3 regions of the Litoribrevibacter albus genome follow, and region 2 is predicted to be linked to each of the others. Evidence: predicted binding sites of a transcription regulator. Region 2 holds the regulator's gene; each other region holds the start of a gene.
The links. Region 2 encodes FNR, which switches genes on or off when oxygen is low (the NO sensors DNR and NnrR bind a similar motif). Its sites were predicted from a motif close to TTGATNTANATCAA; they were not measured.
Positions count from the first base shown of each region.

Region 1: QQL66_RS00140 (bifunctional enoyl-CoA hydratase/phosphate acetyltransferase) is a predicted target of FNR. The motif match lies at 3,446-3,459, and genes of this name have one in related genera.
Region 3: QQL66_RS01300 (OmpW/AlkL family protein) is a predicted target of FNR. The motif match lies at 4,872-4,885, and genes of this name have one in related genera.

Region 1 covers NZ_BSNM01000001.1:28,532-36,354, reverse strand. Annotated here, with positions in the region: gene QQL66_RS00155 (amidohydrolase family protein) at 1-933, shown strand, start outside; gene QQL66_RS00150 (NAD(P)/FAD-dependent oxidoreductase) at 1,052-2,347, opposite strand; gene QQL66_RS00145 (cupin domain-containing protein) at 2,710-3,258, shown strand; gene QQL66_RS00140 (bifunctional enoyl-CoA hydratase/phosphate acetyltransferase) at 3,546-4,547, shown strand; gene QQL66_RS00135 (hypothetical protein) at 4,814-5,533, shown strand; gene speB (agmatinase) at 5,618-6,586, opposite strand; gene QQL66_RS00125 (ABC transporter permease subunit) at 6,743-7,597, opposite strand; gene QQL66_RS00120 (ABC transporter permease subunit) at 7,594-7,823, opposite strand, start outside.
Region 2 covers NZ_BSNM01000003.1:223,670-231,492, reverse strand. Annotated here, with positions in the region: gene ccoG (cytochrome c oxidase accessory protein CcoG) at 1-558, shown strand, start outside; gene QQL66_RS02825 (FixH family protein) at 618-1,124, shown strand; gene QQL66_RS02820 (heavy metal translocating P-type ATPase) at 1,169-3,556, shown strand; gene ccoS (cbb3-type cytochrome oxidase assembly protein CcoS) at 3,573-3,797, shown strand; gene QQL66_RS02810 (sulfite exporter TauE/SafE family protein) at 3,831-4,832, shown strand; gene fnr (fumarate/nitrate reduction transcriptional regulator Fnr) at 5,017-5,796, shown strand; gene ppnN (nucleotide 5'-monophosphate nucleosidase PpnN) at 5,892-7,265, opposite strand; gene QQL66_RS02795 (hypothetical protein) at 7,337-7,823, opposite strand, start outside.
Region 3 covers NZ_BSNM01000002.1:260,525-268,347, forward strand. Annotated here, with positions in the region: gene QQL66_RS01275 (DUF1329 domain-containing protein) at 1-651, shown strand, start outside; gene QQL66_RS01280 (YchJ family protein) at 731-1,156, opposite strand; gene QQL66_RS01285 (putative RNA methyltransferase) at 1,153-2,028, opposite strand; gene QQL66_RS01290 (Crp/Fnr family transcriptional regulator) at 2,228-2,719, shown strand; gene nhaA (Na+/H+ antiporter NhaA) at 2,835-4,019, shown strand; gene QQL66_RS01300 (OmpW/AlkL family protein) at 4,090-4,788, opposite strand; gene QQL66_RS01305 (DUF3187 family protein) at 5,023-6,012, opposite strand; gene QQL66_RS01310 (DUF2804 domain-containing protein) at 6,161-7,168, shown strand; gene minE (cell division topological specificity factor MinE) at 7,300-7,551, opposite strand; gene minD (septum site-determining protein MinD) at 7,555-7,823, opposite strand, start outside.

The sequences.
Region 1 (7,823 bases), on a different contig from region 2:
CAGGCGCGAGACTATCAGTTCTTTGATGCTGAAATTCACTACCAAGACGCCAAACAGGCGACGGATGGTATGGATTTCCTGCTTGAGAATATGGAAAAAGCGAGCATTGAAAAGGCCTTGATCACTGGTTTTTCGGTGACTAAAAAATGGGCCTCGTCTTCACCTCGTCGGCCTTTTTCTTATGGCGCAGATGATGCGCCGGTGTATTGGTATTCGGCCACCGATATGTTGGTCTACGATGCCGTTAAGTCGTTGCCTGAACGTGAGCAGTCGCGCTTTTATCCGTTCATAACCGGGTTTAATCCGACGGATCTGAATGCGGTGGATCACATTGAACGCCTTTTGAAACGTGATCCAGGCTTTTGGAAAGGGATCGGTGAAGTCTTCACTCGCCATGATTTGTTGTCGGCCATGATTGAGGGCGAACGCCCGTTGGCACATCACCCCGCATTGATGAGAGTCTATCAATTAGCGGCTAAATACGGTTTGCCGGTAATGCTGCACAGCAACTTAACTTCGCCGGTGATGAAGGAGTTTATTTACTTACCTGAATTGGAATTGGCGTTGGAAACAAACCCCAAGACCACCTTTATCTGGGCTCATGCCGGCTTGAGCGATGCGATTACGTTGCAGCAGACAGTGGAAGGTTTACCCGAGCTAGTGGCAGAGTTATTAGGGAAATATCAGAACCTTAATATTTTGTTGTCCTGGACGGTTGTAGATGCGCTTTATGATGCAGAGGGCGTACCTAAAACTGACTGGTTAGAGGTGGTGAAATCGTACCCAAATCGTTTTGTGATTGGTTCTGATGTGGTGGGGGGGTTTAGCCCGCTAAAAGAAACAATGGATCACTTCCGTCCTTTCCTTGATGCGCTGCCGGAAGAGGTCGCACACAGAGTGGCATCTACCAATCTATTGCAATGGCTACCTTGAAACAGCGGTACTTACTGAAACAGCGGTACTTACTGAAACAAAAGTACCTACCGAAACAAAGGTAATTACAAAGCAATAACTGCCCACCGAAACAGAATAGCGCGCTTTCATGAAGGGTCTAGAACAGATCCTTCATTCGGTGATAGAGCATTCCCATTGCCAGCATAGGCGAGCGGAATCGTCGCCCACCAGGGAAGCGCATGTGCTTCACCTTTTCAAACACTTCAATACGGTCGTTTTGCTGATGAATGCTTTCAGCAATTAACCGTGCAGCCATGTGAGTCGCATTTAATCCATGTCCTGAATAGGCTTGGGCGTAGTAAACGTTAGGGGCTAACCGACCAACTTGAGGCAGTCGATTGGCGCCAATGCCGATCATGCCACCCCATTCGTAATCAATCTTGATGCCTTCCAAATACGGGAAGACCTTAGTGATGTGTGGGCCAAGCTTGTCTCTGATGGATTTTGGATCTCGACCTGAGTAGGTACACAATCCACCAAACAGCAATCGTTTATCGGCGCTGAGTCGGTAGTAATCGAGATCGACCCGTTGATCACACACGGCCATGTCTTGCGGAAGTACTTTACGCCACATCTCTTCAGAAAGCGGCTCGGTCGCTAACACATAGCTACCCGCCGGTAGCACTTGTCCTTCTAGGGTATTATCGAGGCCAGCCACGTAGGCGTTGCCACAGATGACCAAGGTATCAGCGGTAACCTGCCCATGTTCTGTTTTGATGACATTGGGCTGACCTTTAGCAATATCAACGACAGGGGACTGCTCAAAGATTTGAACCCCGAGCTTTAGAGCCGCGTCTGCTTCACCGGCTACCAGGTTTAACGGGTGAACATGGCCGCTGCCCATGTCGATCAAACCACCGATGTAGTTGTCTGAACCAACCACTTGGTGCATTTCATCTTTGGAAAGAAGTCGTGTTTCGTAGGGGTAATTAATTTCATCCAACCAGGCTTTGTCTTCTTCAAAATCCTGGAGATGTGCAGGCTTGTTGGCCAGGTCGCAATAGCCCATTTTTAAGTCGCATTGAATGTCGTATTTCTTAACCCGTTCTTTGACGATTTCTACGGCTTCGAAGCCCATGTGATTGATGGCATCAATGCCTTCCTGACCTATACTGTTTTTGAACTGATCCAATCCGTGACCAATCCCGCGAATCAGTTGACCACCGTTTCTGCCAGACGCACCCCAGCCGATTCTATAGGCTTCAATCAATACCACTTGATAGCCTCGCTCGGCGAGTTCCAACGCTGTATTGACGCCACTAAAGCCCCCGCCAATTACGCAGATGTCTGCTTTGATGTGCTCGGTAAGCTTTGGATATTGGTTGGGATACATGGCGGATGCCAAATAGTAGGAATTCGGGTGTTCAGTGTTGTGGGTTTTCGGGTTAAGCATGGCGCGACCTACCATTCTTGTGTTTAAGCTAGTTGTTGTAATTGGCTAGTTTGCTGTAATTGGCTAGTTTGTTGGAGTTGATTCGTTCGAACTTGGATTTGTTTGTTCTTTACTCTAATGATGTTCTAAATATTAATCAAACTGTTTTCAATATTTTACATATGGCGGGTATGTGTCTAGGCTTAAAAACTGAAAGGCGGCTGATATTGATCAAAATTTTATACAAACTGTTTTGTATTTTGATTACTCGATATCAGCAAACTGGTATACTTTGCCTCGTTCAGCCCCCTTAAAGTCTATGTTTCAACAGGGGTTGATGCAGTACTTGGTGAATTAACGATAAGTCAGAGAGGATCACACCATTGGATGTCGGTAGCCGTTTAAGAGAAATTCGTGCACAAGCTGGATTGTCGCAGCGTGAGTTAGCCAAACGAGCGGGAGTAACAAACTCCACTATTTCGATGATTGAGAAGAACAGTGTTAGCCCAAGTGTGAGTTCTCTTAAAAAAGTACTTTCTGGTATTCCCATTTCGTTATTGGAATTTTTTGATTCCGAAGAAGCATCAAAAACGGATATTCCTGTGGTTTACACGGCAGATGAATTCCTGGATTCCTCTGTTGATCAAATTGACTGGAAGTTAATCGGTAAAGGCTTCCCAAATCGAGCCATGACCATGTTGGTTGAATGTTTCCCGCCGGGAGCAGACACGGGGGAAGAGCCTTATACCCACGAAGGTGAAGAGGCGGGCTATGTGATCAGTGGTAAGATCGAGCTGACCGTCGACGGCGAAGTGTATGTTTTAGAGCCGGGGCAGGGCTATTATTTTGAATCCACCCGACAGCATCGATTCCGCAATCCATTCGATGAAGAGTGCCGTTTGGTGTCGGCAACCACGCCAGCCAATTTCTAATTGCCTTGTATTTAAAAACCGGGCGTTTTCAAAGACCGGCTGCATTCAATGAAGGGCGTTTTTAACGTCCTTTTTAATATCCTGTTGTGAGGCTTTTCTTTGGCACCCTTCAGTACTGTTTTTTTTAATGTCTTTTGTTATTGTCTTTTCCCTCTGGCTTTTCCTACTAATTTTTCCCCTTGTCTTGATGATCTCGATCAATCTCTTTTGAAGTTTCATTTTCCGGTTCTATCTGTGTCATATTGATTCGTTAGTTTAGCGAGTATTCAGTCTCTAGGGAGCCAAATATGGATACTCAGCTAATCAGTTCCGGTGTGAATGAACACGATATCGAAAGAAAACCACTTACTACGAATCACTCTTTTGAGCATCCGTTTGATCATATTCTTGATCTTCAAAAAAACTATTCAGCGATGCCTACGGCTGTGGTGCATCCGACGGATGAAAACTCATTAATCGGTGCCCTGGAAGCGGCAGAGCAGGGAATCATCGAACCTGTACTGGTTGGACCAGAGCATAAAATCAGAGCAACCGCCGAAGTTCATAATCTGGATTTGAGTGGCATTGAATTGGTTGCTACCGAGCACAGTCATCACTCCGCTGAAATGGCCGTTGATTTAGTACGTCAGGGGCTGGTTCAGTCGTTAATGAAGGGTAAGCTTCATACCGATGAGTTAATGGAAGTGGCGCTTCATAAAACGAAAGGCCTGAGAACTGAACGTAGAATGAGTCATGTCTTCGCGATGGCTGTTCCCACGTATCACAAGCTGTTGTTCTTAACCGATGCGGCCATCAATATTTTCCCTAATTTGATGACCAAAAAGGACATTACTCAGAATGCTGTGGATTTGTTTTTGTCTTTTGGTCAGGGCAAACCGAAGGTGGCCGTGGTATCTGCGGTAGAGACCGTGACGGAGCGTATTCCATCAACAATTGATGCGACCGCACTGTGTAAGATGGCAGAGCGTGGTCAGATTACCAATGCGATTATTGATGGGCCTCTGGGTTTTGATAATGCGATTTCCAAAGTCGCAGCTGAGGCGAAAGGCATTGTGTCGGAGGTGGCTGGTGATGCTGACATTATCCTGGTGCCGGATTTGGAGTCCGGTAATATGCTTTACAAGCAGATGAGTTTTCTGTCGCAGGTGGAGTCGGCAGGTATCGTGCTAGGGGCCCGAGTGCCGATTATCCTGACCAGTCGAGCGACGGGCTCTGGATTAGCCCGGTTGGCATCTTCGGCGTTGGCCACTGTGTGGGCAAACCGTGGTCTGTTGAAAAAGGATGTGTGATCTAAGACGTTCTGGCACACCTATGATCTAGAATTCGTTCCTGAGTTGTCACTTTTCTCATTATGAATTTTGCCGCTTTCCTAGCGGCAAGTCCCTTCCTTGTGCATTGGTTTTTTATCTCTTGTTCCTACTCAAATCGTCTCTACCATACTAAAACGATTAGGTTTTTTCTGTTTTGGTGCCTTGCTTGCTTATTGTATGCATCCTTAAAAACTTACGCATCAAATAACTATATTGACCAAATCATTGACCACATGGAGGTTGCCATGCAGATTCAGAATGGAGTTCAGACATCTCAGCAAGCGTCGCAAGTAAACGGCATTACTCAAGCGCTGCAAAACCAGGGAACGGTTGATCAACGGGCACGAGTTGATTCTGTGACCCAAGTTGCGGACGATCAGGTTACGTTATCAGCCAGTGCCACTGATAAAAGCTCAGCGCAGGCGCGTGCGGTTGCCAAGTACGAAGATATGACGCGGGTGTATTCCACCGTTGTTGCCCCGGAAGAAAAAGATGAGGCATCAGCTACCACGTTAGAGGGCTTCGAACCGATCAAACTCTTTAACGCTGATGATGTCGCTGCGTATGAAGAAAAGTTATCTCTTGCCTTTGCCAAAGCGGGGGTTGATACCTCTCAGGATATAGATTTGGCGATCGATTACGAAGGCAATGTCTATGTGAAGAACGACCATCCTGATAAAGAAAAGATTGAGCAGCTATTCAAAGAAGATAGAGATCTTCAACAAGGGCTTATTCAAACGCAGGATTTTTACTTGTTCAAAGAGTTATACCGACTCACCCAAGAGTGGGCTCAGAAGATTGATAGCGGCATGAGTGAAGAGATGGCTGGGCAATGGTTGCTGAGCTCGTCTAAGCAAGCTCAGAAAGTCTCTGGTGAAGGGTTAACCTTTAGAGAGGGCGGTATGGTTGATCCGTTCGAGCGGAGTGGTAGTAACGCCGTGGCATTGAGTGCATACGCAGGGTAAGGATTGAGGGGCTCTCAATTCTTATAAACAATCCTTACCCTCGATCCTTCCTTACCCTCGATCCTTAATGCTTAGACGCAACCACTAGGCTCGGTCTTCTTTGCTTTCCGCTAATAAGCACAGCAGGTTGGTGGCGATGGTTGCTGCCGCCAGCGCTGTGACTTCTGCGTGATCATAAGGTGGCGCGACTTCCACAACATCCGCTCCGATGAGATTCAGGCCGGTTAATCCATACAGAATCTTGATGGCGGTGGCGGTATTAAATCCGCCGCAGACGGGGGTGCCGGTGCCAGGGGCAAAGCTCGGATCTAAGAAATCAATATCGAAGGTGATGTAACACGGGTTATCTCCGACGATGTCTTTAATGCGAGCAATGGCTTCCTCTTCACCATTCTTATGCAGCCACAAGGCATCAAACACGTTGTAGCCGTGGGTTTGCATGTTCTGGGTACGAATGCCCATTTGCACGGAATGAGACGGGCTGACGATGCCTTCTTTGGCGGCATGATAGAACATGGTGCCGTGGTCGATGCGTCCTTTTTCATCGGCCCAGGTGTCGGTGTGAGCATCGAAATGAATCAGGGAAATCGGGCCGTGCTTCTTATGCAAGGCTTTAAGAATCGGGTAGGCGACAAAGTGGTCTCCGCCGAGACTCAAGGGAATCACATTGTTATCCACCAGACGACTGATGAAGCGTTCGATGTCCACTGCCACATCTTCCGGGCGACCGGGATCAAACACGCAATCCCCATAGTCAATGACGTGTAAGCGGTTAAATGGGTCGAACGTCCAAGGCCAAGGTCTGGCCCAAGAAAGCTGTGTAGATGCTGCTCTTACCGCTCTCGGCCCAAATCTCGCGCCAGGGCGGTTGGAGGTAGCCAAATCATAGGGGATACCAACAACGGCGACATCAACGTCGGTGAGATCTCGGGTGTACTTACGGCGCATGAAACTGGTGGCGCCGGAATACATGGCTTCAATCACGGTGCCATAGGGGGACTCACGCGTGAACGCGAGATCACCATTACTGTATTGATCAAAATCGGAACTCATATGTCACCTACTGCATTTGAACTGTTGGAGTCAAAAGGCTAAATCCTAAGCAGGAAGGGGGAGTGAAAACGTCACCAGTACGCTTGTTTTCACTCCCTTGCTTCAGTGGGCCACTGATTGCTAGTTGGCCTTTGGTTGCTAGTGGATCATGGGTTACTAGTTGGCCATTGACTGTTTCATCCGATCATTAATGCGCTTGGTGGCGAACCACGTGGCTAGAGACACTATGATCACGGCAAGAATGATCAAGGTCGCCAAGGCATTAATCTTAGGCGTGACACCCAGTCGTACCGAACTGAAGACTTCAATCGGTAAGGTGGTTGCCCCAGGGCCGGTCACGAAGCTGGCAATCACCACATCGTCCAGTGATAGGGTAAAAGAGAGCAGCCAGGCCGATAAGATCGCAGGGAAGATGATCGGCAAGGTGATTTTAACGAAGGCTTCCAGTTGATTGGCGCCTAAGTCCAACGCGGCTTCTTCAATACTGCGATCCATTTCCATCAAACGGGAACTGATCACAACCGTTGAATAGGCCAGACAGAAGGTGGTATGAGCAATCCAAACCGTCAGCATACCGCGTTCAGCGGGCCAGCCAATGTACTGGCCCATTGCAACGAATAACAACAGCATGGATAAACCAATGATCACATCCGGCATCACCAGCGGAGCGGTGATTGACCCCGTGAAGAGGGTACGGGTTCTGAACTTTTTGATACGCACCATCACGATTGAGGCAAAAATAGCCAAAATCACAGCGGCCGTTGCTGAGCAGAACGCAATCTCCACTGAACGCCATACGGCATTCATGATTTGCTGATCTTCAAACAGTTCAAAGTACCACTTGGTGGAGAACCCGGCCCAAACGGTTACCAGCCGACTTTCGTTGAAGGAATACACCACCAACACCAGCATCGGTAAATACAGGAAGGCGATCCCGGCCCAGAACATAAATTTGCTAAAACTAAACGTGGCAAAGCTAAACGAACCGCGCTTTTCAGTTGAGGCTGTCATTGGCTCACCTCCTTATTCTGATACCGGTGGAATAAGGTAATCGGCACGATCAGGATGACAATCATGATCACCGCCAAAGCCGAAGCTACCGGCCAATCCCGGTTATTAAAGAATTCCTGCCAGAGCACTTTCCCGATCATGATGGTTTCTGTGCCACCTAATAATTCAGGAATCACGTATTCGCCCACCGCAGGAATGAACACCAACATCGAACCCGCCACAATGC
Region 2 (7,823 bases):
GGCCTGCAATACGAGTGTATTGCTTGTGCAAAATGTATTGAAGCCTGCGACAGCATCATGGATAAGGTCGGATATGAGCGAGGTCTAATCAGCTACACAAGTGAACACCAGCTGAAAGGTAACGAGTGGAAACTCTTCCGCCCTCGATTCATTGGCTACATCATTGCTCTGATTGTGATGTTCAGTGCTCTCATGTACAACCTATTTACCTTGATTCCTGTCGATTTGGAAGTTGATCGCGGTCGCGGCGCAAACTTGTTTCGTGAGAATTTCAAAGGCGACATTGAGAACAGCTACAACATCCGAGTTATGAATAAGTCTCAACACGCAGAAACCTATGTTCTATCCGCAACAGGGTTTGAAGGGCTTTCAGTCGTTGGCGATACAGAGATTACTCTTGAATCAGGTGAAATCAGTCAGGTTCCAGTGAGTGTTATCGTTCCGGTTACCAATCTTGAATCAAGAAGTGAACCTATTTACTTTAAGGTTGTCGCAGAAAGCGATGAAAACATTTTTGCAGAAACCGAGAGTCGCTTTATGGGCCCTCGTCGTAGATAATACACACCGCCCGTCTGCGTAAGGCGGGCCTGTGTTCACACATTTCAATGAGTAGTTTGATGACTGAGAATAATGAAAACCAAGGTAACTGGAATCAACCTTGGCTTTGGTTCACTTTGGCGCCTTTAATCCTTTCCGTAGTTCTTGGGCTGACCATGCTCAACATCTCCTTCCATATTCAAGACGGGCTAGTTACCGACGAATATTCAAAGGAAGGATTGGCAATTAACGAACAAATTGAAAAAGAAGTAAAAGCAAAAGACATTCAGGCAGAAGCGACTATCAGCCTGGATGCAGAATCAGGTGAGCTCACATTGGACTTCACCAGTCAACTGACTGAACTGCCTGCTAATTTAATGATTGAACTCGTACACCCAATCATTAAAGACAAAGACATCTCGGTGGTTCTTACACATAACAGCCAAGGTCGTTATTTAGGTCAAGTTGAGAATGGAATTGAAGGTAAGCGCTATGTAAGTATTCACGAACTTCAAAACCCTACCTGGGTATTGAAAGGTGAACTACATTTCCCTATTTCCAGCGCGACAACCCTTAGCGCTCATTAATTAAAGGCAGGGTTCACCCCCTGCCCCTACCTGTAACGAGTACTATGCAAGATCGTAGCTGTTATCACTGCGGTGAGCCCGTTCCAACCAACGTAGACATTACTTCCGAACTCGACCATCAAACGAGGTCATTTTGCTGTATTGGTTGCCAAGCTGTTGCACTGACGATCTCAGGTGCTGGACTAGATAACTATTACCAGTTCCGAACCAAAAATGCAGAACAGGCCAGCGATCTTTCAGATCAACAAGAAAAATACGCGTTGTATGATGAACCGAGTGTTCAGGAAAAGTTCTGCAGTTATGAAGGGAACTCAGCTTCGGCAACCCTACTGATTAAGGGTATTACATGTGCGGCCTGTGTTTGGCTTATCGAAAAACACCTTGAAAAAATCGATGGCATACAAGAAGTCAGAGTCAACCTTAGCACCCACAGAGCCAGTATCACCTGGGATACAAATACGTTAAAGCTTAGCGATCTGTTTTTTGCTATCGACGCGATTGGCTATCACGCGGAACCCTGGAAAGCGAACCGAGCAGCTCAGCAGCAACAAAAAGAAAGCCATACCGCCCTCATTCGTCTTGGTATAGCCGGCATTGGCATGATGCAAGTAATGATGATGGCCAACGCCTTGTATTTCGGTCATTACACTGGCATCGATAAATCCTATGAAGCCTTTATTCGCTGGGCCAGTTTATTCTTAAGCACGCCAGTTGTTCTTTATTCTGCCTTCCCGTTTTTTAATGCCGCGATACGCGACTTGAAGACCAAGCACTTGACGATGGATGTGCCCGTTTCAATTGCTATTGCGCTTGCTTACTCCTCAAGTATTTGGGCCACCTTTAATGGCGCTGGTGAAGTCTATTTCGACTCTGTCTGTATGTTCACCTTCTTCCTATTGCTTGGCAGATACTTTGAGATGAAGGTTCGTCATCAGAATTCTCAGGTCACTAACGACCTAATCGGGTTAATGCCAAATTCAACCTTGGTTTATACCGACGGCGAATACAAAGTTACGCCTACAGAACAAATCAAGGTGGGTGATAGAATTTTGGTCAAAGCCGGCCACACAATTCCTTCCGATGCTAAAGTCATCGAAGGCACCGCCGATGTGGATGAGTCTGCTTTAACAGGTGAATACCTTCCTGTTCGCAAAAAGATTGGTGATTTTGTAATGGGCGGAACTACCTGCCTTGATCACCCTATTGAAATAGAAATCACCACCATTGGTCATCAAAATACCCTCAACCTCGTAGTTGAGTTGATGAACAAAGCGGAATCAAACAAACCCAGAATTGCACGCATTGCTGATACCATTGCCAGCCGATTCGTTGCTGCGGTATTGATAACTGCAGTGAGTGTTTGGGGTACATGGATGTTCATTGACCCCGACAAAGCATTTTGGATTGCTTTATCTGTCTTGGTGGTAACATGTCCGTGTGCGCTCTCTTTAGCAACACCCACTGCCATTACAGCCGCCACATCCTCTCTTAAACGCTCAGGTCTTATTATCACCAGCACACATGTTCTTGAGGGGCTGCCAACCATTACCGATATTCTGTTTGATAAAACAGGTACTCTAACCGAAGGTAAGCTGTCTATTTCAGACATCGACATTCCGTCCCATTTGCCTGAATCAGAAGCTCTTGCCTTGGCAGCTCGATTGGAAGCTGCCTCCGAGCACCCTATTGCCCGAGCTTTCCCAACAACAAACCAGCCAGCTCAAGATATCGAGATAACACCCGGTGGTGGCCTGAGTGGCACCGTCGACGGTAAGACCCTGTACATTGGCCACAGTCAATTTATTCAAGAGAAGACATCCATCAATGAAGTTGTGCTTCCAGATAGCCATAACTGGGTTGTATTAGCTGATGGACAACAGGTTCTTGCCTTTTTTAAAGTTGAGGACACTTTAAGAGCAGATGCAAAAGAGGCCATTCAGGCGCTCCGCCAGCGGAAGATCAATCTCCACATGCTGACAGGTGATCGCTCCCAAAATGCCGAAGACATGGCCAGAACACTGGATATCGAACACGTACATTCGGGCCTCACGCCTCAAGGAAAACTTGATCAACTATCAAAACTGCATACTCAGGAATGTCGTACCTTAATGATAGGCGATGGCATTAATGACATTCCTGTTTTGGCCTCGGCCGGCATTTCCATCGCGATGAATGAAGCAACCGACCTGGCAAAAACCAAGTCCGATATGATATTGATGAATGGTCAACTCAACGCCATTAATAATGCGTTCACCATTGCCGAACAGTGTCGAAAAATAATCAAACAGAATCTCGGTTGGGCTTTGATATATAATCTGATCGCCTTACCGCTGGCCGCCACAGGATTTATTCCTCCTTGGGCTGCTGCAATCGGTATGTCAGCAAGCTCACTGGTCGTTGTGCTGAATGCACTCAGACTAAGAAACATCTGAACTTGAGGTAACGTGTGTGGACAGTATCCTTTTCTTAATTCCTATCTCAATTATCTTTTTGACCATTGCCGTTATTACGCTGGTATGGAACATCAAAAGTGGCCAGTTTGATGATATGGAAACGCCTGCGCATAAAATTCTCTTCGATGACGATGAAGATTTGCTGCCAGATGATGCCAAACCCATTAAGAAAAACAATTCGGACACGAATTCCGACACGCCATCCAACAAACCAGAATAACCTTCTGCCAATCAAGATATAACAGGCCCACACATGACCGTTGATACCCTCTCATTTACCGCTGCCCTGCTTATTGGTTTACTTGGTGGCGCACACTGTATAGGAATGTGTGGAGGCATTACGGCCACGTTTGGTCTAAATAGCCAAGGCAATATTTCCCAGCGCTTCAGCAAAAATCTGGCGTTCAATCTAGGGCGAATCACCAGCTACACCGGAGCAGGTTTTCTAATTGGTTTAGCCAGCTCTCTTCTTGCTAATCTTAGCCCGACCGTCGGTATGATACTTCGACTGATTGCCGGCGTTTTCATTGTGCTGATGGGGCTATACATTGCTGACTGGTCTCGCGCAATTACAAAAATAGAAAAGCCAGGACAATGGATATGGAAACGTATTCAACCGCTCACTAAGCCTTTCCTACCAGCAGATACCGTTTATAAATCCTTATCCCTTGGTTTACTTTGGGGATGGCTTCCTTGTGGACTGGTTTATAGCACCCTAGTGCTTGCTTCAGCCAATGCTTCTCCAACCAGCTCCGCACTAGTTATGTTTGCCTTTGGTCTCGGCACCTTACCTACAATGCTAGCAACAGGTTTACTAGCATCCCAGCTCAGCAACATTATCCGTAACAAAAACATCCGAAACTTAGCTGCCATAATGATGATATTGATGGGGCTATGGATTATCTGGGGAAATGGCCAACATCTGCTCGGCCACGGAAATCATGCAAACCACACGACTCACACAGATCATACAAATCATTCAGAGCATAGTGATCATGATCATAGTACAATGCAGCATAATTCGTCTGGCCCTGATCATTCGAGCATGAATCATTCTGCAATCGATCATTCAACCATGGATCATTCACAAATGAATCACGATGACATGATCAAGACTCCGATTAGCCATGAGCAGAATGGGGACGATCATATGATTCATAGAGAGAAGACAGAAGAACCATCGATACAAGGTATCAATGATCAAACACCTGAGATTGACCATTCAAAAATGGATCACTCGCAGATGCAGCATTAACCATTAGAGTGCGCTTTTTTAAACATCTATACTATCAGTTAGTAAAGTGAATTTTGCATAAGATAGTCGATGCATTTCTTTTTTTAGTCACTAGAGCGCATAGCTAGAAAATGCACCACAAACGTGCTTTTAAGAATGGTAAAGCTGTGTTATAAATTACCAAAACTTACGGAAGCTGAAGCTTATGTCTCAGAAAACAATCACTAGCGTTAAAGGGTGCGGTACCGCAGTTAGCTGCCAGGACTGCTCATTGAGCTCACTCTGCTTACCCTTATCACTTCACGAGCAAGATATTGACCGTTTTGATGCAATCATTAAACGTGGTCGACCTTATCAAAAAGGTCAAACATTATGGCGCCAGGGGGATGATTTCCATTCTGTGCTTGCTATTCGATCAGGCAGTGTGAAGAGCTTTATTACCAGTCCTTCTGGAGAAGAACAAATTGTTGGCTTCCACTTTGCGGGTGAGATGATTGGTCTTAATGGGTTATTTAATAAAAAATACCCTATTACCACCGTCGCACTGGAAACGACAACCGTATGTGACATTCCATACGACAGCCTGGATGCGTTAGCGGATGATCTGCCTGAACTACGTGATCAGGTACTTCAAAGCATGAGCCAGGAAATCTCTGAAGACCAACAAATGATGCTTCTTTTAAGTAAGAAAACATCTGAGCAGCGTCTTGCTACTTTCCTAGTTTCAGTCTCAGAACGATTCCACCGCCGTGGATACTCTGCAACCCGCTTCCGTCTAACTATGTCGAGAAACGACTTAGGTAACTTCCTAGGCTTAGCGGTAGAAACGGTTAGCCGTATTTTCAGTAAGTTCCAACAAAAAGAATTGCTACGCTTCCTGGACAGCAGCCGAGACATTGAACTGCTGGACGTTGATGGTCTTTATGAACTTGCCGACCTTCAAGATGGAACAGCCAGTGCTTGCGGTAAACGAGTAGCGGGTTAATAGTCCGCTCTCACTGAAACCGGTTATACAATAACTGGTTCATAAAAAAGCCCGGCATAGAAACCGGGCTTTTTTATTACCTATGAAATATCATTTCAGTCAGTAACCACCTGATAACAAGGTACGTATTTACTGCCCGGTAATTTCATTCGCTTCTGCTGAACAAAAGAAGTTAGCAGTGTATCCAGTTTCTTCATCAAGTTAGTTTCACCGTGCAACTTGAACGGGCCATGCTTGTGAATCTCTGCAATTCCCTGCTCTTTGACATTCCCCGCTACAATACCGGACATAGCTCGTCGTAACTGAGAGGCCAGCATGTGAGGCTCCTGCCCCGTATTCAGGTTTAATTCAGACATCGATGCATGGGTTGGAATAAACGGCTCTTGAAAGACAGCAGCAATATCCAACATCCAGTTAAAGTAGTAGGCATCTTTTCGCGCCTTACGATGTTCTTTCACCTCAGTCATTCTGGCCTTCAACTCAACAGCCACCTTCTCAGGGTCATCAATGATGATCTCATAAAGTTTTTGAGCTTCAGGCCCCAAAGTATCTCCAATAAACTCGTCGATCTGTCGGAAATACGCTTCGGACTCTTTAGGGGCCGTAAAATACACAGGAATTTCAGCACCATGCTTATTCCCCATGAGTACACCTAATAAGTAGAGAATCTCTTCCGCAGTTCCTGCCCCTCCTGGGAACACGACTATGCCATGCCCCAATCGTACAAAGGCTTCCAGACGTTTTTCGATGTCCGGCAAAATAATTAGCTCATTTACAATCGGATTTGGGGATTCCGCTGCAATAATGCCTGGTTCAGTTAGACCTATGTATCTAGGGTTTCTGATACGCTGCTTCACATGAGCAACATTGGCACCTTTCATCGGCCCCTTCATCGCCCCAGGACCACAGCCAGTGCAGATATCAAAGCCTCTGAGCCCTAATTGATAGCCAACTTCCTTGGTGTAGTCGTATTCATGCTCACTAATGGAGTGTCCACCCCAACAAACAATAATATTAGGATCAACACGTGCCTGGAGAGCATTCGCCTGACGCAAGGTATGAAAAACCGCTTCCGTGATTAGAGGACCATTGCCTTCCTCATGCAATAAGTCCAGATCCAACTGACTGCTTAAATGAATAATATCTCTGAGAACGGAAAAAAGATTTTCTTTGACCCCCTGAATCATTTTTCCATCGACAAATGCCCTCGCTGGTGCATTTTGAACAGCGATACAAGCACCACGCGCTTGAGGAACAATACTAATTTCAAAATCCAAATACTGATTTTCTAACTGTTCAATGTCGTCGTTATCAATGCCACTGTTCATAACAGCCAGAGAACAACGTCTGAACATTTCATAGAGTTTGCCTTTATTAAGGCCGCTTAACTGATTGATTTCATTGATGGATAGAATATCCAAACTTCCGACGGGTGATAATACTGAATAATCAATTACTTCTGATGGCATAATGCACTCCTTGCCAATGATCCATATTTCATTTTAGTTGAAATATCCTTGTTATTACCGAAAACGGGACTTCACTCTCCTTCATGTTCATCTAAAGATGCAAAATAGTCACCAAGTAGCCCTCTGAGGGTATTAGCCCAATCTTCAAATTTGATGACATCGTCAGCCGTTCCATCTTCATTCCAACCTATGGTTATCCCTCCGGACAATATCGACACTGCATGAAGTTGCTCTTTATAAGCACCTAGCAATGACTCAATATGCTGTATTATAGCTAGAGGTAATTCACCTTGGTTAATATACCAATCCCATCCTGCAAACGAGGAAGAGGATGAAGTCTCTTCAACATTATGATGACTTCGAATAAGCATCCATCCCGAATGAAGCCTATTGCTTTCAACTCCATCAAATGAATAACCTGCCGCATCGACAGCGCCTTCTTCCACTCGCCCGGATAAATTGATTAACGGGTATTTAATTAATTTAACGCGAACACCTTTGATGATGGCCGCTTGGCGAAGACCTGCAATTCGTCGATCACGCTTAGAGGGCATAATC
Region 3 (7,823 bases), on a different contig from region 2:
AATGTATTGTTGGTACAGGAAACCATTAACCAAGTAAAAGAACCTCGTCGTGCTTGGGTTTATAACGCGGGTCAGCGTCGTGTTCGTCGTGCACCTCAAGTTGCTTATGATGGTCCAGGTACTGCGTCAGATGGTCAGCGTACTGCCGATAACTATGACATGTTCAATGGTTCTCCGGATCAGTACACTTGGGATTTAAAGGGTAAGAAAGAAATTTATATCCCATACAACTCGTATAAGTTGATGGATAAATCTGTTGCTCTGAATGACATCATTAAGGCAGGCCATATTAACCAAGACTTTGCACGTTATGAATTGCATCGTGTTTGGGTTGTTGAGGCGACGTTGAAAGACGGTGTTCGTAATATTTATGCGAAGCGTACTTTCTACTTTGACGAAGATTCTTACTCAGTGGTTTATATTGATCACTACGATGCACGTGGACAACTATGGCGTATTGCCGAAGCACACAGTGCACAGTTCTATGATGTAAAGATTCCTTGGTATGCAATGGAAGCTTTGTATGACTTGAACAACGGTCGTTACTACACATTCGGTATGGTGAACGAAACCGAAGGGTATAACTTTGATTACCGTAGTTCTAAGAAAGATTACACGCCATCAGCCCTACGTCGAGCGGGTGTACGTTAATCGATCTGGTCGAATAAAAAAGGAGCCTGAATTGGCTCCTTTTTTGTGTCTCAAATTTGGCAATAGGCCGAATTAGGTTCTAGTCGATAAAAGTGCCGGAGTGATACAGCCAGCAGCCCGCTTCACGCACGAACATGGACTCTTCTTTTAACACCCCGGGATTTCCTTGCTCATCAAGATAGAATGCCGCAAAGCTTACCCAGCCTTTTTTATCCGTCACTTTTCCTCGTTTTGTATTTAAAATTTTCAGCTGTTGCCACTGGGTTTGATCTTTGGCAAGGTCTAATCGTGCGGGGCGACTGCTAGGGTGCCAGGTATTGAATAAATAGTGTTCATCTTTGATGAAATAAGCGGTATAGCGGCTTTTCATCAATGCTTTGGCTGTGGTTGCCGGCTTCGTTCCGTTAATGTACGGCGCACAACACAGACTGTAGGCCTTATTGCTACCACAAGGGCAGGGTTCAGAGGACTTCGGGATGTTTGACAGTGGTTGCGCTTTTATCATAGTGACTCCGGGCTGATCTGGTCTTCTTTCAAACTAAAGCATGAGATGTTGACATCAATGGTGATTGTCAGCGAATCGAGGGATAGCAGTTTTTCTCGGCCAACGGCAGGTGCACGCCATTGATGAGGCGTCATTGCCAATAGGTCTTGGATTTGTTGGCTTGACGTTAATGTATGTTTTGCCTGGAAGGCTTGTTGTTGATCGAGTTTGAAGTGACTTGCCAAAGGCACTTGTGGATCCAACACTTGATCTTTGATGGAAGGATACAGGATTTCACGCATCTCTATGAGGTGTTGTTTACCCGTGGTTACGGTAATTAATGTACCTTGGCGAGACAATGCTGGCGCAATTCCTTCCGGCATCAGACGTGTAAACAGACATACTATAAGATCCTGTGAGCGTGGCATTACGGGAATTTCTGCCCCTGAAGCAACCAGCCATGTGACTTGTTTGTTTCGTTTGGCTGCGTATCGAACTGCGTCTTTCGATATATCCAGGCCAATCAATTCGATGGATTGGGGATGTAACGCGTTGTAGAGTCGCTCGGTGTAATAACCTTCACCACAACCTAAGTCGAGAATTCTGATGGGATCTTCTAATGTTGAGGCGTGCTCAGTAATCCATTGGCTACAGGTTTCATTCAGTGCTTCTGAAATGGGTTGGTAAATCCCTGTATTCAGGAAGGTTTGTCGGGCGAGAACCATTTCGATATTGTCGCCTGGGCTTTTAGAGCGTTTTTTGTTCGACATTAGTAGGTTGAAATATCCTTGTTTCGCTTGATCGAAACTGTGTCGATTTACGCATGATAAGTTCTTTTGATCATTCTGTAAGGAGTGTGCACAAATAGGGCATTTAAGTGTGGTGGATGACATAGTTCTATTGAAGCTCTCAGATAAGCGATCAAGTCTAGGATCTGAACCTTAGGGATAACCGATTAAAGACTGCAACTGATATTATGGAATATCGAGATTTTGAAGATTTCTTATAATATCATAGAGCGGGTATGTTCGGTTTTATTTAACCTACCTGTATCTAGAAAATTTATGTTAATGATGTTATCGAGGATGTTTTATGCTCCCCAAAGAGAAAAATGTTGAGCGACTTCAGTTGAATCCGGATGAACTTGCTCAAATGTTGGATAAAACATCTTGGGGAAATGATCTTTCATGGAGTGAACTTGTAACCTTGGGGAAGTTCATTCAGGCCTATAAAGTGAAGCCTCATACTGTATTGTTTGCTGAGGGGGAATCGAACCAAACCATGGCTATTCTGGTCGAAGGCAGGGTAGAGATTCTTAAATCGACCTTGAATAATCAGAAGAAGTCGATTGCTAAGGTTAAAAGTCCTCAGACATTTGGTGAGATGAGTTTGATCGACGGGCAACCTCGATCGGCTGAGGTAGTTGCGGACTCCAGTTGCACTTGTCTTCTTCTTACAAAGGAAAAATTTATGGCAATGAGTGAGCGCCAGTCACATCTTGCGTTTAAAATTTTATGGAAAATATCAAGCCTTATGAGTCAGAGACTGCGTCAGGTGAGCGGTCAATTAGTCGACTTGGTCTAGTCCGGTCGATGTCTATGTACAGTAATCTATAGTAATTCTGGCTATCAATTTTCATATATATCGTCAGACGATATATAAAACTCTCTTTCTGTCTTATCAAAAGGGTATAAACTCAATGATACAAAGCATGATAAAGGATTTTCTCAAGTTGGAGTCTGCTTCAGGAATATTACTTATCCTTGCAACTGCCGTGGCGTTAGTTTTTGCTAATACGCCATTAGATCAGTACTACGAGCTCTTTCTCTCCACTCAAATGGGCGTGCATATTGGGGCTTTGGCAATTAATAAGCCTTTGTTGTTATGGATTAATGACGGCTTAATGGCGGTGTTCTTTTTCCTTATCGGTTTGGAGCTAAAGCGCGAGCTTGTTGAAGGTGAGTTGTCGGATCCTAAACAAATTATTCTGCCTGCTGCTGGTGCGGTTGGCGGTATGTTGGTGCCTGCGCTGATTTATGTGTTCTTTAACTGGGGTGATGAACAGGCCATCACGGGTTGGGCGATCCCAGCAGCTACAGATATCGCTTTTGCCTTAGGTATTTTGGCAATGTTGGGGAGTCGTGTTCCGGTTGCTCTTAAGGTCTTTTTGGTCTCATTAGCGATTATTGATGACATTGGCGCTATCATCATCATTGCAATCTTCTACACCAGTGATTTGTCTATTGAATCTTTGGTTGTCGCAGGGCTTTCCATAGCGTTTCTTGCGGTATTGAATAAGCGTGGAGTGGTTAAGATTGCACCTTATTTACTTGTTGGTTTGGTGCTCTGGGTATCTGTATTGAAGTCGGGTGTACATGCTACTTTGGCCGGTGTTGTTTTGGCGTTTTTCATTCCTCTTAAACTGAAAAATGAACATGGAGAATCACCTGCGCGTCAGCTTGAACATGATCTTCATTCTTCTGTCGCTTTTGTGATCGTTCCTATCTTTGCCTTTGCTAATGCCGGCGTTGATTTACGAGGCATGTCTCTCGAGCGTTTCCTTGATCCGCTGCCTATAGGTATCGCAATGGGCCTGTTCTTAGGTAAACAGCTAGGTGTATTTGGCTTTGCCTGGTTAGTGATTAAGTTAGGGTTGGCAAAATTACCAAGCAGTATCAACTGGGCTCAGCTCTATGGCGTTGCAATTTTATGTGGTATTGGTTTTACCATGAGTTTATTTATTGGATCTTTGGCCTTTGAACAGACTGGTGAGAGTATGGATGATCGGTTAGGAATCTTGTTTGGCTCCTTATTGTCGTCGGTAGTGGGCTTTTTGTTATTGCATAAAGTGTTGCCCAAAGCACCTGCCAATACTTCTGAATAACGCATAAAAAAACCGGTTCAAATGAACCGGTTTTTTTTGATTTTTGGGTATGGTTCTTTAATCAATTGGCTTACAGCTTGTAGCCAAGGCTTACCATGTAAACCATAGGATCGATATCTACATCAGCGTGTAGTTCTTCACCACCTAAAGGTAATGATTGATCAAGCTTAACAGTAGCTTCTGTATCAATATCGATGTGATATACAGAGGCGTTAAAAAGCAGATTGTCTGTCAACATTACGTCCACACCTGCTTGGAATGCTAGTCCAATTGAGTCGTCCAGATCTAGGTCGTCGAAATTAGTGCCATCTGATTCATCGAAGAACCAAGTGTAGTTAATACCTGCGCCTACGTAAGGTCTGAAAGATGCGTCTTTATCAAACAAGTAGTACTGTAAAGAAAGGGTTGGCGGTAGATGTTTAGTTGAGCCCACGTTATGTGTGCCATCTAGTGCAGTTCCGGTATTAGCTAGCGACACTTGGATGTCATGCTCAAATGGTGTGGCAGCTAGTAGTTCTACGCCAATGTTGTCTGAAAGCATGTAAACAAAGTTTAAACCTAGTTGTGTGTCCCCATCTGCTGCGATGTTTGAATTTGCACCAAGTGCCGATACTTCATCAATATCATTAGTTGTTGCATCTTTTGGGTCAACGTTAGCAAAACCTGCACGGACGATAATATCGCCAGCTTCGTGTGCATAAGTCGCTGTTGCACCAGTTAGTGTTAATGTCGCAGCCAATATAGCGGAGCTTAACTTGTTCATTTTCATAGGTTTCTCCAAGATCGCAGAGCACTTTTTTTAGTTGGTTTTAATTTGTTAGGCGTAGTTTATGAGCAGATGAAACCGGATTATTGATATGAATCAATTTGATGAATGCCCCTTTATCACAAATGGGTATATTTGATGTGGTTATTGATCCATGTCATGGGATTTTTGAGGTCAGCTGTAAGAAAGCTGACCAAAGAGAAGGGGAATATCGAAATTTATAGGTTTAGAGCGTTATTAGTATCGGTAACTCCACTCGACAAAGAAGGTAACATCCGCAGTTGAGTCGGTTTTAACGTCTTCGGAAAATGCGATATCCCATTGTTGTGATTCCATTGCCGTTATAGATGCGCCAAGGGTTAGCTGTAGAGCCTCACTCTCAGCGGGTTCGACACTACTCTCGGCGAGCTTGCTGTGGCTCTCTAATTGGCTTTTCAGTGTAAAGCCAGAGAAGGCTTCCCAAAATAGCCCTGCATGTAGGGTGGTTAGATGCTGCTTTTGGTTTCGTACCTGATCTGTCTCGCCCAAATAGTGTTGCCCGACTTCTGCAGCGAGGGATAATGATTCAATATCAAATAATTGAGGCTTAATGTAACTGAGGCTGGTGCCAAGATCCCAGCTGCCACTTCCCATGAGTTTATCTTCGTCACCGGTTGGCGCTTTTAAATAGAAGTGAAGGACAAAGGGAAGTTCATCTGCAAAGGATTTGCTGAGTTGCAGTCTGAGATCTCCTACGCCGTTTTCACTGCTGGTGATCAAATAATCGACTGAGTTGTCGTTTTGGTATCCATAAACCAATTCATTTCTTGGGAAATCATCACGACTGCCTTCCCTGAAGTTAAAGATTTCATGCCATTTATCAATGGCGTTATCTAGAAAACCACTGGAGTGCCGTATCAGGGGTAGTTCAGCTGATACTTGCCAGCCGTCATCAAAGCCCATGGACCAAGTAGGAGTCAGGCGCCATGTTTCACCATCAAAGCGAACGATTTCGGCGCCGTCATTCATCGTGACGGCATTACTTACAACTTCGGCTTTTACTCCTGCCTTTTGCTGGCCAGATGAAAGTAATTGAATTTCAGACATTCCAGGAATATTAAAGAGCCCCTCAATGGGCGACGAAAAGCGGCTGTTGATTGGGTTTAGATCTGCCCCTTGGCAAATTGACGCTAAGGCGGTGCAGGATAGTAAAGAAACTAGGTAAGGAATTTTGCGCATTCTGATCATTTCAATCCTTTAGGATATTGTCCATATTTGGAATATTACCCATCCTAGATAGTTAGTTAAGACATAGCAATTGCAGCAAGTATTGATTAGGGTAGTAGGCAGATTTTTTGGTCATCTGCTTATGGTGGAATTGGTTGTAGGGAAAGGAATGAATAAATTAATTAATGCAAACGGAAAGCCTCAATATGGTTGGATTAAAGAGCCGGTGAGTGAGGTTAATTATCTGGATTTCCCTTTAACAACGACGATGGATAAGCAATTAAGTGTATCCAGTAAAAAACGGAAATTTAATCAGTTTCATTTTATTGGTGTCTTGACGGAAGATTTCATGGCTGGGTTGGCCATTGTGGATTTGAAGTTGGTCAGTAATTGCTTTTTTTATGTCTGGACAAAAGAGCAGGGGTTATTGATAGAGAAGAGTGTCATCAGTCCGTTCGGGTTAGGTGCGCGATTATCCTCTTCCCCCGATGAAGCAAACTCTCATTTTTCTTTTATGGGGACCAAAGCCAGCATTGAGCAGTCTGGACCAACAACCCGGGTTCGTTTGAACTCCAAACAGGTGCAAGTAGATTTTTCATTGCATCAAGGTCAGAACTACGAACCGTTGAGAGTCTGTTCTCAAGCGGGTTATACCGGTTGGGTATACACACAAAAAACAGCAGGTCTGGAAGCCAATGGGCATATTTCAATCAAAGGGCAAAACTTTGATTTAAAAGCCATGAATGCACTGGGTAGCGTAGATTGGTCATGTGGCTACATGCGCCGGGAGACGGCCTGGAACTGGGCGTGTTTTTCAGGACGTGATGAACTGGATCGAACCATTGGATTAAATCTTGCGTCAGGGGTGAATGAAACCGGAACCACAGAAAATGGTTTATGGGTCGATGGCAAGCTTCATAAGCTAGGTGGGGTTCGTTTTGAGTTCGATCGCAATCATATGGAACGGCCTTGGCGGGTGGTTTCTGAATGTGGCCGAGTGACATTGGAATTTCACTCACAAGGTTGTCGCTCGGAAAAACTGAATGTTGGCTTACTTGCATCAAACTTCAAACAGATGTTCGGTCACTATTCTGGTTCGATTTTGGATGATGAGGGTAATCCAGTGGTCTTTAAAAACGTGCCTGGCTACGCCGAAGACCATTACGCGAAATGGTAAGTATGTGGATTCATAAGAGCGGCCAGGTATTCGATCTGTCTGCTCGCATCAAGTTGCTGGCATCGTTTCGATAGGCATAAAAAAGCGCGACCCGAATCGCGCTTTAGCCAGATCTATAAATAAGTGGGTACTTACTTTTCTGGTAGGGTGATGTTTAGTTCTAAGATTGAACAATCATCTGAGTTCTCTAGTTGGACTTGAACATCGTCGTCAGCAATTGAGACATACTTTCGAATAACCGCTAAGATCTCTTGCTGCATCGCAGGTAAATAGTCCGGCTGATGGCGAGCAGATCGTTCATGAGCGACGATAATTTGCAGGCGTTCTTTGGCAATGGATGCTGACGCCTTTTGGTCTTTTTTGAAGTAGCTAAAAATACTCATTTCTTAGCCACCAAACATTCTCTTCAAAAAGCCTTTCTTTTCGGCTTCAAGGAAACGATATTCAACCTGTTCCCCAAGAAGGCGAGCGACCATGTCACGGTATGCTTGTCCTGCATCACTGTCATCATCAAGGATCACGGGTGTGCCTTGGTTTGAGTTTTTGATCACAGATTCTGATTCAGGAATCACACCCAACAGAGGTACTGCCAGGATTTCTTCCACATCTTCAACCGACAGCATTTCGCCTTTTTCAACGCGCTTTGGATTATAGC